Regions from separate parts of the Escherichia marmotae genome, predicted to be linked through region 2. Evidence: predicted binding sites of a transcription regulator. Region 2 holds the regulator's gene; each other region holds the start of a gene.
The links. The regulator ArgR, encoded in region 2, controls arginine synthesis, uptake and breakdown. The targets are predictions, from matches to a motif close to ANTGAATAAAAATACANT.
Positions count from the first base shown of each region.

Region 1: a site for ArgR is predicted at 2,198-2,215, ahead of argC (N-acetyl-gamma-glutamyl-phosphate reductase). Genes of this name have one in related genera too.
Region 3: a site for ArgR is predicted at 2,333-2,350, ahead of argA (amino-acid N-acetyltransferase). Genes of this name have one in related genera too.

Region 1 is NZ_CP025979.1:3,501,279-3,505,608, forward strand. It holds gene C1192_RS18020 (hypothetical protein) at 1-1,011, opposite strand, end outside; gene argE (acetylornithine deacetylase) at 999-2,150, opposite strand; gene argC (N-acetyl-gamma-glutamyl-phosphate reductase) at 2,304-3,308, shown strand; gene argB (acetylglutamate kinase) at 3,316-4,092, shown strand; gene argH (argininosuccinate lyase) at 4,152-4,330, shown strand, end outside.
Region 2 is NZ_CP025979.1:2,721,675-2,726,004, reverse strand. It holds gene aaeB (p-hydroxybenzoic acid efflux pump subunit AaeB) at 1-815, shown strand, start outside; gene C1192_RS14090 (barstar family protein) at 1,080-1,352, shown strand; gene yhcN (peroxide/acid stress response protein YhcN) at 1,408-1,671, opposite strand; gene argR (transcriptional regulator ArgR) at 2,036-2,506, opposite strand; gene mdh (malate dehydrogenase) at 2,941-3,879, shown strand; gene C1192_RS14070 (IS4-like element IS4 family transposase) at 4,001-4,330, shown strand, end outside.
Region 3 is NZ_CP025979.1:4,216,776-4,221,105, reverse strand. It holds gene C1192_RS26120 (HNH endonuclease) at 1-103, shown strand, start outside; gene C1192_RS21505 (hypothetical protein) at 110-490, shown strand; gene C1192_RS25955 (RHS repeat-associated core domain-containing protein) at 573-944, shown strand; gene amiC (N-acetylmuramoyl-L-alanine amidase AmiC) at 898-2,151, opposite strand; gene argA (amino-acid N-acetyltransferase) at 2,382-3,713, shown strand; gene recD (exodeoxyribonuclease V subunit alpha) at 4,178-4,330, opposite strand, start outside.

The DNA of each region.
Region 1 (4,330 bases), 780 kb from region 2:
GTCCGGCCTACGGTTGGGCATCATTTGATTCACTGTAGGTCGGATAAGATGCGCAAGCATCGCATCCGACATTATTGCGGCGCTGGAGTTTGGCAGCAGTGCCGGATGCGGCGCGAGCGCCTTATCCGGCCTACGGTTGGGCATCATTTGATTCACTGTAGGTCGGATAAGATGCGTAAGCATCGCATCCGACATTATTGCGGCGCTGGAGTTTGGCAACAGTGCCGGATGCGGCGCGAGCGCCTTATCCGGCCTACGGTTGGGCATCATTTGATTCACTGTAGGTCGGATAAGATGCGTAAGCATCGCATCCGACATTATTGCGGCGCTGGAGTTTGGCAGCAGTGCCGGATGCGGCGCGAGCGCTTTGTCCGGCCTACGGTTGGGCATCATTTGATTCACTGTAGGTCGGATAAGATGCGTAAGCATCGCATCCGACATTATTGCGGCGCTGGAGTTTGGCAGCAGTGCCGGATGCGGCGCGAGCGCTTTGTCCGGCCTACGGTTGGGCATCATTTGATTCACTGTAGGTCGGATAAGATGCGTAAGCATCGCATCCGACATTATTGCGGCGCTGGAGTTTGGCAACAGTGCCGGATGCGGCGCGAGCGCCTTATCCGGCCTACGGTTGGGCATCATTTGATTCACTGTAGGTCGGATAAGATGCGTAAGCATCGCATCCGACATTATTGCGGCGCTGGAGTTTGGCAACAGTGCCGGATGCGGTGCGAATGCTTTGTCCGGCCTACGGTTGGGCATCATTTGAGTCACTGTAGGTCGGATAAGATGCGCAAGCATCACATCCGACATTACTGCGGCGCTGGAGTTTGGCAGCAGTGCCGGATGCGGCGCGAGCGCCTTATCCGGCCTACGGTTGGGCATCATTTGAGTCACTGTAGGTCGGATAAGATGCGCAAGCATCGCATCCGACATTACTGCGGTGCTGGAGTTTGGCAACAGTGCCGGATGCGGTGCGAGCGCTTTGTCCGACCTACGTTTTAATGCCAGCAAAAATGGTGAATCACCTGGGTGATCAACTCGCGGGTGGGTTTAATAAACCGTGTCTCCAGATATTCATCAGGCTGATGGGCTTGATTGATTGAACCTGGTCCTAACACCAGCGTCGGGCATAGCGTCTGAATAAACGGTGCTTCGGTACAGTAGTTCACCACTTCGGTCTGTGCGCCGAGCAATTTCTCAACCACTTCAACCAGTTGATGATTCGGCGGGCACTCATAACCAGGGATCGGCGGATGCAGCTCTTCGACCGTCAGACGACCCGGCCAGCGTTCGCTTACCGGTGCCAGCGCGTCGTTGAGCAAGCCGTTAAGTTCATTGAGCGTCATGCCAGGCAGCGGACGAATATCCATATGCAACTCACAGCAGGCGCAAATTCGGTTAGATGCGTCACCGCCGTGAATATGCCCGAGGTTGAGCGTGGGATACGGTACGGTAAACGCTTCATAGTGATAGCGTTCTTTAAGGTCGTCACGTAATTGTAAAATATGGCCGATGGCGTCATGCATCAGCTCGATGGCATTCACCCCGCGTGCCGGATCGCTGGAGTGCCCCGACTGACCCATAATGCGAATGGCGTTAGAAATATGGCCTTTATGTGCGCGTACCGGTTGCAGTGACGTCGGTTCGCCAATGATGGCGTAATCCGGGCGCAGGGCGGTGGTTTCGGCAAAATAACGCGCTCCGGCCATACTGGTTTCTTCATCGGCAGTCGCCAGAATGTAGAGCGGCTTTGCAAGCTTCGTGACGTCGACATCGCGTAGTGCATCAAGGATAAACGCAAAGAAGCCTTTCATGTCGGCGGTGCCCAGACCATAGAGCTTGCCGTCATGCTCAGTCAGCGTAAACGGATCGCGCGTCCAGCGCCCGTCATCAAACGGCACGGTATCGGTATGCCCCGCCAGCAACAAGCCGCCAGCGCCGTGTCCGCAACTTGCCAGCATATTAAATTTGTTGCGTGTTCCCGGCACGGGCTGCACTTCCACATTGAAGCCCAAATCTTTGAACCAACCCGCCAGCAGAGTGATTAAATCTGCATTGCTTTGATCGAGCGCTTCTTCCGTGGCGCTTATTGAAGGTGTGGCAATCAGAGCAAGGTAGATCTCGATAAATGGCGGTAATTTGTTTTTCATTGTTGACATACCTCTGGTCATGATAGTATCAATATTCATGCATTAATTGTGAATAAAAATACACTAACGTTGAGCGTAATAAAACCCACCAGCCGTAAGGTGAATGTTTTACGTTTAGCCAGGCAAACAGACATAAGAAGGTGAATAGCCCCGATGTTGAATACGCTGATTGTGGGTGCCAGTGGTTACGCTGGCGCAGAGCTAGTGACCTATGTAAATCGCCATCCGCATATGAACATAACCGCTTTGACTGTTTCAGCGCAAAGCAATGATGCGGGAAAGTTAATCTCCGATTTGCATCCGCAGCTCAAAGGCATCGTTGATCTGCCGCTGCAGCCGATGTCGGATATCAGCGAGTTTAGCCCAGGGGTGGATGTGGTGTTTCTCGCCACTGCCCATGAAGTTAGCCACGATTTAGCACCGCAGTTTCTTGATGCAGGCTGTGTGGTATTCGACCTTTCCGGCGTATTCCGCGTTAACGACGCCGCCTTCTATGAAAAATATTACGGCTTTACCCATCAATACCCGGAACTGCTGGAGCAAGCCGCTTATGGTCTGGCGGAGTGGTGCGGCAATAAATTAAAAGAAGCGAATTTGATTGCGGTGCCGGGGTGTTACCCGACGGCAGCGCAGTTGGCGCTTAAACCGTTGATTGATGCCGATCTTCTAGATCTCAATCAGTGGCCGGTCATCAACGCCACCAGCGGTGTAAGCGGTGCAGGACGTAAGGCAGCGATTTCTAACAGCTTTTGTGAAGTCAGCCTGCAACCATACGGTGTCTTTACCCATCGCCATCAACCGGAGATCGCTACACACCTTGGTGCTGACGTGATCTTCACCCCGCATCTGGGCAATTTCCCGCGCGGCATTCTGGAAACGATTACCTGCCGTCTGAAACCGGGCGTGACCCAGGCGCAAGTAGCACAAGTGTTGCAACAGGCATATGCGCATAAACCGCTGGTACGGTTGTATGACAAAGGCGTTCCGGCGCTGAAAAACGTTGTCGGGCTACCGTTCTGCGATATCGGTTTTGCCGTTCAGGGCGAGCATCTGATTGTGGTGGCGACCGAAGACAACTTATTGAAAGGTGCGGCGGCACAGGCAATCCAGTGTGCCAATATTCGTTTCGGCTATGCGGAAACGCAGTCTCTTATTTAAGGGTGCAATGATGAATCCATTAATTATCAAACTGGGCGGCGTATTGCTGGATAGTGAAGAGGCGCTGGAACGGCTGTTTAGCGCACTGGTGAATTATCGCGAGTCTCATCAGCGTCCGTTGGTGATTGTTCACGGCGGCGGCTGCGTGGTGGATGAGTTGATGAAAGGGTTGAATCTGCCGGTGAAAAAGAAAAACGGCCTGCGCGTGACGCCTGCGGATCAGATAGACATTATCACTGGCGCACTGGCGGGAACGGCAAATAAAACCCTGCTGGCGTGGGCGAAGAAACATCAGATTGCTGCTGTGGGGCTGTTTCTCGGTGATGGCGACAGCGTCAAAGTGACCCAGCTCGATGAAGAGTTGGGCCATGTTGGACTGGCGCAGCCAGGTTCGCCTAAGCTTATCAACACGTTGCTGGAAAACGGTTATTTGCCGGTGGTCAGCTCTATTGGTGTGACGGACGAAGGGCAACTGATGAACGTCAATGCTGACCAGGCCGCGACGGCACTGGCGGCAACGCTGGGTGCGGATCTGATTTTGCTTTCTGATGTCAGTGGCATCCTCGACGGTAAAGGGCAACGAATTGCTGAGATGACCGCGGCGAAAGCAGAACAACTGATTGAGCAGGGCATTATTACTGACGGCATGATTGTGAAAGTGAATGCGGCGCTGGACGCTGCACGCACGCTGGGCCGCCCGGTGGACATCGCCTCCTGGCGTCATGCGGAACAGCTTCCGGCACTGTTTAACGGTATGCCGATGGGGACGCGGATTTTAGCTTAATTTTTGTTGGCCGGAGGCACAGCTTCCGGCATTGAATTTCAAAATAAGGAAACAGAGTTATGGCACTTTGGGGCGGGCGTTTTACTCAGGCAGCAGATCAACGGTTCAAACAATTTAATGACTCATTGCGCTTTGATTACCGTCTGGCGGAGCAGGATATTGTCGGCTCTGTAGCCTGGTCCAAAGCCCTGGTAACGGTAGGTGTGTTGACCGCAGAAGAGCAGGTGCAACTAGAAGA
Region 2 (4,330 bases):
TAATGATCGCAGTAGTGACCTCGCTGGCAATGCGTTTGCCTAATCCACGCATGGTAGCGATCGACTTTATCTACGGGACGCTGGCGGCGCTGCCGTTAGGGCTGCTCTACTTTTTGGTGATTATCCCCAATACCCAACAGAGTATGTTGCTGCTTTGCCTTAGTCTGGCGGTGCTGGGATTCTTCCTCGGTATCGAAGTGCAGAAACGGCGGCTGGGATCGATGGGGGCGTTAGCCAGTACCATTAACATTATTGTGCTGGATAACCCGATGACCTTTCAGTTCAGCCAGTTTCTCGACAGCGCGTTGGGGCAAATTGTCGGCTGTGTGCTGGCGTTTATTGTCATTCTTTTAGTGCGGGATAAATCGCGTGATCGAACCGGACGCGTACTGCTTAATCAGTTTGTTTCTGCTGCTGTTTCCGCAATGACCACCAATGTTGCGCGTCGTAAAGAGAACCATCTGCCGGCGCTTTATCAGCAGTTGTTTTTGCTGATGAATAAATTTCCCGGCGATTTACCGAAATTTCGCCTGGCGTTGACGATGATTATCGCACACCAGCGCCTGCGCGATGCGCCGATCCCGGTTAACGATGATTTATCGGCATTCCACCGACAAATGCGACGTACTGCGGACCACGTTATTTCTGCCCGTAGCGATGACAAACGCCGTCGTTACTTCGGGCAGTTGCTGGAAGAACTGGAGATTTACCAGGAAAAGTTACGCATCTGGCAAGCACCGCCGCAGGTTACAGAACCGGTGTATCGGCTTACCAGTATGCTCCATAAGTATCAACATGCGCTGACCGATAGTTAAGTCAAAACCGACGGCAAAAGGTGTCAGTTGATATTGCTGATATACTCCAAATTGCCTGATGCGCTACGCTTATCAGGCCTACAAAATTGCATTATATTGAATTTGCACACCCTGGTAGGCCGGATAAAGCGTTCACGCCGCATCCGACATCAACAACGCGCACTTTGTCAATCATCTGAGCCGACGCCAAAAGCGTCGGTTTTTTCATGGCTATACTTAGCGATGATCGGCAGAACTCGCCGCGAAACGTGATGGTGGCAACAGATGAATATCTATAGCTTTGATTTTGATGAGATTGAGAGTCAGGAGGACTTTTATCGCGACTTTCGCCAAACCTTTGGTCTGGCGAAAGATAAGGTACGCGATCTCGACTCTCTGTGGGATGTGTTAATGAACGATGTCCTGCCGCTACCGCTGGAGATTGAGTTTGTTCATCTGGGAGAGAAAACGCGTCGCCGTTTTGGCGCGTTAATACTGTTGTTTGATGAGGCAGAAGAAGAGCTGGAAGGACATTTGCGTTTTAATGTTCGCCATTAGCGCAAAAAAAAGCCTCCGAACCGGAGGCAATCTCGTCGGACAAGACGATGAGGGTTTATTTGTACAGTTCAGCCGTGGCGTGCCAGGTATCACCGCTACGAGCTTCAGTAATCTGGTAGGCCGTTGCGCCCTTCTCTTCCGCTTTTTTGTTCAGCATTTCACGCATATCCATCGGTGAAGAGGCAACGCCACTTACGGATACAGTACCGATAGCTTCACGATTTTGTGCTTGTGCAGCATCAATGGAATCGGCAGCGAATGCACCGAAAGAGAGAACAGAAAGTACGCTTAATGCAGCAACAGTGGTTTTGATTTTCATGATTTTTACCTCGACATAATCTTTTAGTTGGGTCTTTGTTTCGTGACCCATATCACAAAATCAAGTATACACTAATTATTGAACTAATTAATACCACGCTAACTGTTTCTATTGAATGTAAATTGTTAAAAAATTTTAACCTTTATAACAAATTGGAATTAAAAATAGGGTGATTTATAGTAAATAGCATTAATTTCAATAAGATATGTTTTTTTTGCATAATGTGCGTTTTTTACTTTATGTATTCGATGTGTGAATTTTTTGTCTCAAGAAACGCACTATTCGTTAAATAAATGGCAGGGAAAACAAGGGGGACAGGGGACTGCAACATTTTCCCCGCCGCCAGAAGCGACGGGGCAAGAGATTAAAGCTCCTGATCGAACAGCTCTAAGATCGCTTCATACAGGTCTTTGACGGTGAAACCTTTGGCAGGGGTGGTAAAGATGGTGTCATCACCAGCAATGGTGCCAAGAATACCTTCTGCTTTGCCCAAAGAGTCCAGCAGACGCGCAATTAACTGTGCCGCGCCGGGGCTGGTATGAATCACCACAACAGCGTCGTTGTAGTCGATATCCAGCACCAGATTTTTCAGCGGGCTGGACGTGGTTGGTACGCCCAGTTCAGCAGGTAGGCAGTAAACCATTTCCATTTTGGCATTGCGGGTACGTACAGCACCAAACTTGGTCAACATCCGCGAGACTTTAGACTGATTAATATTGTCAAAGCCTTGCTCCTGCAATGCGGCGACGATTTCGCCCTGGGAGCTAAATTTCTCTTCTTTAAGTAACGCTTTAAACGCTTTAACTAATTCTTCTTGCTTAGCCGAGCTTCGCATAAGTCACCCGATATGGTGGTTGATACAACATTATTGTGCATACAGATGAATTTTTATGCAAACAGTCTGCCCTGGAGAAGGCTGAAATAATGTTATGAAAGAGCGGGATTTTATCAAATTTCGTTATTGAGAAACATGCCTGTGTCACGGCGCGTAAATTTCGCTTAAAAGTAAATTAATTGTTATCAAATTGATATTGTTTTGGCTGAACGGTAGGGTATATTGTCACCACCTGTTGGAATGTAGCTCTGATGCATAAGCGGCTGTTAATTACGTAAGTTAGCTCCCTGATTACGTCAATTAAATGCATAAACGCCAAATTTGCGTGACTACACATTCTTGAGAAGTGGTCATTGTAAACTGTGAATTTGTGGATTAAGGTCGCGGCAGCGGAGCAACATATCTTAGTTTATCAATATAATAAGGAGTTTAGGATGAAAGTCGCAGTCCTCGGCGCTGCTGGTGGTATCGGCCAGGCGCTTGCATTACTGTTAAAAACCCAACTGCCTTCAGGTTCAGAACTCTCCCTGTATGATATCGCTCCAGTCACTCCCGGTGTGGCCGTCGATCTGAGCCATATCCCTACTGCTGTGAAAATCAAAGGTTTTTCTGGTGAAGATGCGACTCCGGCGCTGGAAGGTGCGGATGTTGTTCTTATTTCCGCTGGCGTAGCGCGTAAACCGGGTATGGATCGTTCCGACCTGTTTAACGTTAACGCTGGGATCGTGAAAAACCTGGTACAGCAAGTCGCGAAAACCTGCCCGAAAGCGTGCATTGGTATTATCACTAACCCGGTTAATACCACTGTGGCTATCGCTGCAGAAGTGCTGAAAAAAGCCGGTGTTTATGACAAAAACAAGCTGTTTGGCGTCACTACGCTGGATATCATTCGTTCCAACACCTTTGTTGCGGAACTGAAAGGCAAACAACCGGGTGATGTAGAAGTGCCGGTTATTGGCGGTCACTCTGGCGTTACCATTCTGCCGTTGCTGTCGCAGGTTCCTGGCGTCAGCTTTACCGAGCAAGAAGTGGTTGATCTGACCAAACGTATCCAGAACGCGGGTACTGAAGTGGTTGAAGCGAAAGCCGGTGGCGGGTCTGCAACTCTGTCTATGGGCCAGGCGGCTGCACGTTTTGGTCTGTCTCTGGTTCGTGCGCTGCAGGGCGAAAAAGGCGTAGTAGAGTGTGCCTATGTTGAAGGTGACGGTCAGTACGCACGTTTCTTCTCTCAACCGCTGCTGCTGGGTAAAAACGGCGTGGAAGAGCGTAAATCTATCGGCACTCTGAGTGCATTTGAACAGAACGCGCTGGAAGGTATGCTCGATACGCTGAAGAAAGATATCGCTCTGGGCGAAGAGTTCGTTAATAAGTAATTGATTAGTAGATAATAAAAAACCGGAGCAACGTCTCTAATGCCGATCAGTTAAGGATCAGTTGACCGATCCAGTGGCTGTGTAAGAATCCGGAAACGCTCACTCGTTTCCGGATTTTTTTATGCACATTGGACAGGCTCTTGATCTGGTATCCCGTTACGATTCTCTGCGTAACTCACTGACTTCTCTGGGGGATTACCTCGACCCCGAACTCATCTCTCGTTGCCTTGCCGAATCAGGTACTGTAACGCTACGCAAGCGCCGTCTTCCCCTCGAAATGATGGTCTGGTGTATTGTTGGCATGGCGCTTGAGCGTAAAGAACCTCTTCACCAGATTGTGAATCGCCTGGACATCATGCTACCGGGCAATCGCCCCTTCGTTGCCCCCAGTGCCGTTATTCAGGCCCGCCAGCGCCTGGGAAGTGAGGCTGTCCGCCGCGTGTTCACGAAA
Region 3 (4,330 bases), 1.5 Mb from region 2:
ATGGCATCACCATCAGGATCTTGGCCGTATGCAATTAGTCCAAACAAAGTTCCATGGGAAAACAGGACATCTCGGTGGTGATAAAATGAGCCAAGGGAGATAGTGTAATATGCTGGAAGGATTAACAAAAGAAAATCACAATACGATAGGGTTTGTCATTGATGCTTTACTCAGTGGTGCTATAAGTAAAGAAGAACTACGTGCATGGGCGACGACAGTTATCAAGGATAATGATATTTCAGATATTCCTGACTATATGTTTGAGCTTGTTGACTTTGATGCCTCAGCATTTCATTTGTACGAAGTTATTGGATTTATTTGTGATTGGAATGATTCGGCATCTCAGAGTAAAGCGTTGTATGGTATTGCACTAAAACGTGGTGTAGTTTTAGGAGAGGAATGTTCCCCTGAATCTGCATTAAAAGCGTTGAAAAAACACCCAGAAATAGAACAGCACTTCAGGAAAATATTTCCATTTATAAATTTTTAAGAAGTCACAAATGGAAATAATAGACACATCGTATCATCTAAAAAATAATCAGTAATAGTGTGAATACAGCGCCTACGGAAAGGTGCTGAGCGAAGAAATCCTTGAGGATGAGCGCACGGGCAACCGTTTAATTGACGTGCGCAACCCGCTGCGCTTTCAGGGCCAGTATGAGGACGAGGAGTCCGGGTTCTTTTATAATCTGAACAGATATTATGATCCGGGTGCCGGGCGGTATCTGACGCAGGATCCGGTGAAGCTGGCTGGTGGTTTGAATCCGTATGTTTATGTTGACGGGAATCCAGTAAGCTGGATAGATCCGTTGGGTCTGAAGGCAATGCCGGAGCCCCCTTATGGGTGTTTTTTATTTCTGCTCTTCCATAAAAAAAGCGCTATTCAGCGCTTTTTTACTATCCCCTTCTCGCCAGCGTCGCCCCATCAGAAAAATACGCTTTAATCCCCGCGAGGATAGACTCTGCAACTTCCTGCTGGAAAGTCGCCGTTTTCAGTTTGCGCTCTTCCTCAACGTTACTGATAAACGCCGTTTCGACGAGAATAGATGGAATATCTGGCGCTTTCAGTACAGCAAACCCGGCCTGCTCGACCTGATTTTTATGCAGCTTGTTGATTTTGCCAAGTTTATTCAGGACTGCCCTACCAAACTTCAGGCTGTCGGCAATGGTCAGCGACTGCACCATATCGAACATGGTGTGGTCGACATAGCGGTCACCGCTTTTGCTCACGCCACCAATCAAATCCGAGGCGTTCTGAGTTTGTGCCAGATATTTTGCCGCAGTACTGGTCGCGCCTTTGGTCGAAAGCGCAAACACGGAAGAACCGCTCGGCTGGCGGCTGGTAAAGGCATCTGCATGGATAGAAACAAAAAGGTCAGCACGTTGTTTCTGTGCTTTTGCTACACGCACTTGCAACGGAATGAAGATGTCTTCATTACGCGTCATGTACACCTTCATATTGCCCTCTTTCTCGATCAGAGAGCGCAGACGGCGGGCAATTTGCAATACCACATCTTTTTCACGCGTTTTGTATTTCCCCACCGCGCCGGAGTCTTCGCCGCCATGGCCCGGATCAAGCATGATGACAATAGGACGATCGCGCCCAGCCTTGCCAGGCTGTGGGCCACTCTGCGCAGGCGGCACCTGCTTTTCGAGATCGCCTTTGTTGTAATCCTCCAGCAGTGCCAACAGTGGATCCTGCATATCCTGGGCATTGACCGGGTAGAGATCCATCACCAGACGCTCTTTAAACCCGGCAACTGGCGCGAGGGCAAACATCTGCGGTTTTACGTTTTGCTTTAACTCAAAAACCATCCGCACGGTTTGCGGATCAAATTGCCCGACGCGTGCAGACTTGATGAACGGGTCGTCAGCACGAATTTGCGCAACCATCCCCTTAAGCACCGAGTTCAGGTTTACATCTTCGATATCCACTACCACGCGTTCAGGGTTACTCAACGCAAACTGCTTATATTTCAGTTGACGATTTGATTCTACCGTTACACGGGTATAGCTGGACGCAGGCCAGATGCGCACCGCCACGACCTGACTGACCGCAGCCAGACTCACCTGACTTACGCTCAATAGCCACATGGCACCCGCGCCTTGCAGTAAACGACGACGGCTGATTGCAGTGTTGGATCCCGACATGCCTCTCCCGAGCAAATAAATCTAAGCTGTGTAACAAGTAAACGACCAATTTGACCGGAAACTTTAGCGAAAGACGCATATTCTGTCATCTATAAAACGGTAAACATTCTTTTTATATTCACGGCATTACTGATAAAAAAAATGTTCACGCATAAAATTTGCACTTGCACACGGCAAAAAAACAGAATAAAAATACATTAATTTCGAATAATCATGCAAAGAGGTGTGCCGTGGTGAAGGAACGTAAAACCGAGCTGGTCGAGGGATTCCGCCATTCGGTTCCCTATATCAACACCCACCGGGGGAAAACGTTTGTCATCATGCTCGGCGGTGAAGCCATTGAGCATGAAAATTTCTCCAGTATCGTTAATGATATCGGGTTGCTGCACAGCCTCGGCATCCGTCTGGTCGTGGTCTATGGCGCGCGTCCACAAATAGATGCGAATCTGGCAGCGCATCGCCACGAACCGCTGTATCACAAAAATATACGTGTGACCGACGCCAAAACACTGGAACTGGTGAAGCAGGCTGCGGGGACATTACAACTGGACATCACTGCACGCCTGTCGATGAGCCTTAATAACACGCCATTGCAGGGAGCGCATATCAACGTCGTCAGTGGCAATTTTATTATTGCCCAGCCGCTGGGCGTCGATGACGGCGTGGATTACTGTCATAGCGGGCGCATCCGGCGGATTGACGAAGAAGCGATTCATCGCCAACTGGACAGCGGTGCAATTGTGCTGATGGGGCCGGTGGCGGTTTCGGTCACTGGCGAGAGTTTTAACCTGACCTCGGAAGAGATTGCCACTCAACTCGCCATCAAGCTGAAAGCCGAGAAGATGATTGGTTTTTGCTCTTCACAGGGGGTCACCAATGACGACGGTGACATCGTCTCCGAGCTTTTCCCCAACGAAGCGCAATCGCGGGTAGAAGCTCAGGAAGAGAAAGGCGATTACAACTCCGGTACGGTGCGCTTTTTACGTGGTGCAGTGAAGGCTTGCCGCAGCGGTGTTCGTCGCTGTCATTTAATCAGTTATCAGGAAGATGGCGCGCTGCTACAAGAGCTGTTCTCACGTGACGGTATCGGTACGCAAATTGTGATGGAAAGCGCCGAGCAGATTCGTCGCGCAACAATCAATGATATCGGCGGTATTCTGGAGTTGATCCGCCCGCTGGAGCAGCAAGGTATTCTGGTGCGTCGTTCTCGGGAACAACTGGAGATGGAAATCGACAAATTCACCATTATTCAGCGCGATAACACAACTATTGCCTGCGCTGCGCTCTATCCGTTCCCGGAAGAGAAAATTGGCGAAATGGCCTGCGTGGCGGTACACCCGGATTACCGCAGTTCTTCCCGTGGTGAAGTCCTGCTGGAGCGTATCGCAGCCCAGGCCAGGCAAAGCGGCTTAAGCAAATTATTTGTGCTGACCACGCGCAGTATTCACTGGTTCCAGGAGCGTGGTTTTACCCCGGTGGATATTGATTCACTGCCAGAGAGCAAAAAGCTGATGTACAACTATCAGCGTAAATCCAAAGTGCTGATGGCGGATTTAGGGTAAGCGATGAAAATCGCCAGATGCGATATGCGCAATGCCCGGGTGCATAATAAACACGCTAGCATCGCATCAGGCATTGACGCTCATCGTCGGATGCGGCGTGAACGCCTTATCCGACCTACGTCAAGTCGAAGACGTTGATGGCGGATTTAGGGTAAGTGGTTGAAATCGCCAGATGCGATATGCGCAATTTCCGGGGGCATGATAAACACGCTAGCATCGCATCAGGCATTGACGCTCATCGTCGGATGCGGCGTGAACGCCTTATCCGACCTACGTCAAGTCGAAGACGTTGATGGCGGATTTAGGGTAAGTGGTTGAAATCGCCAGATGCGATATGCGCAATGCCCGGGTGCATAATAAACACGCTAGCATCGCATCAGGCATTGACGCTCATCGTCGGATGCGATATGCGCAATGCCCGGGGGCATAATAAGACGCGCATGCGTCGCATCAGGCATTCGCGTTTATCCCCGCGAACTAAATAACGCTGCCAGTCCGCTACGCCGCTCGGTACGTGTGGCGATTGCCGCACTTAATATGCGCTCATCGGCATACAACGATAAACGGCGACGCGCACGGGTCACTGCGGTGTAAACCAGCTCTCGCGTCACGACCGG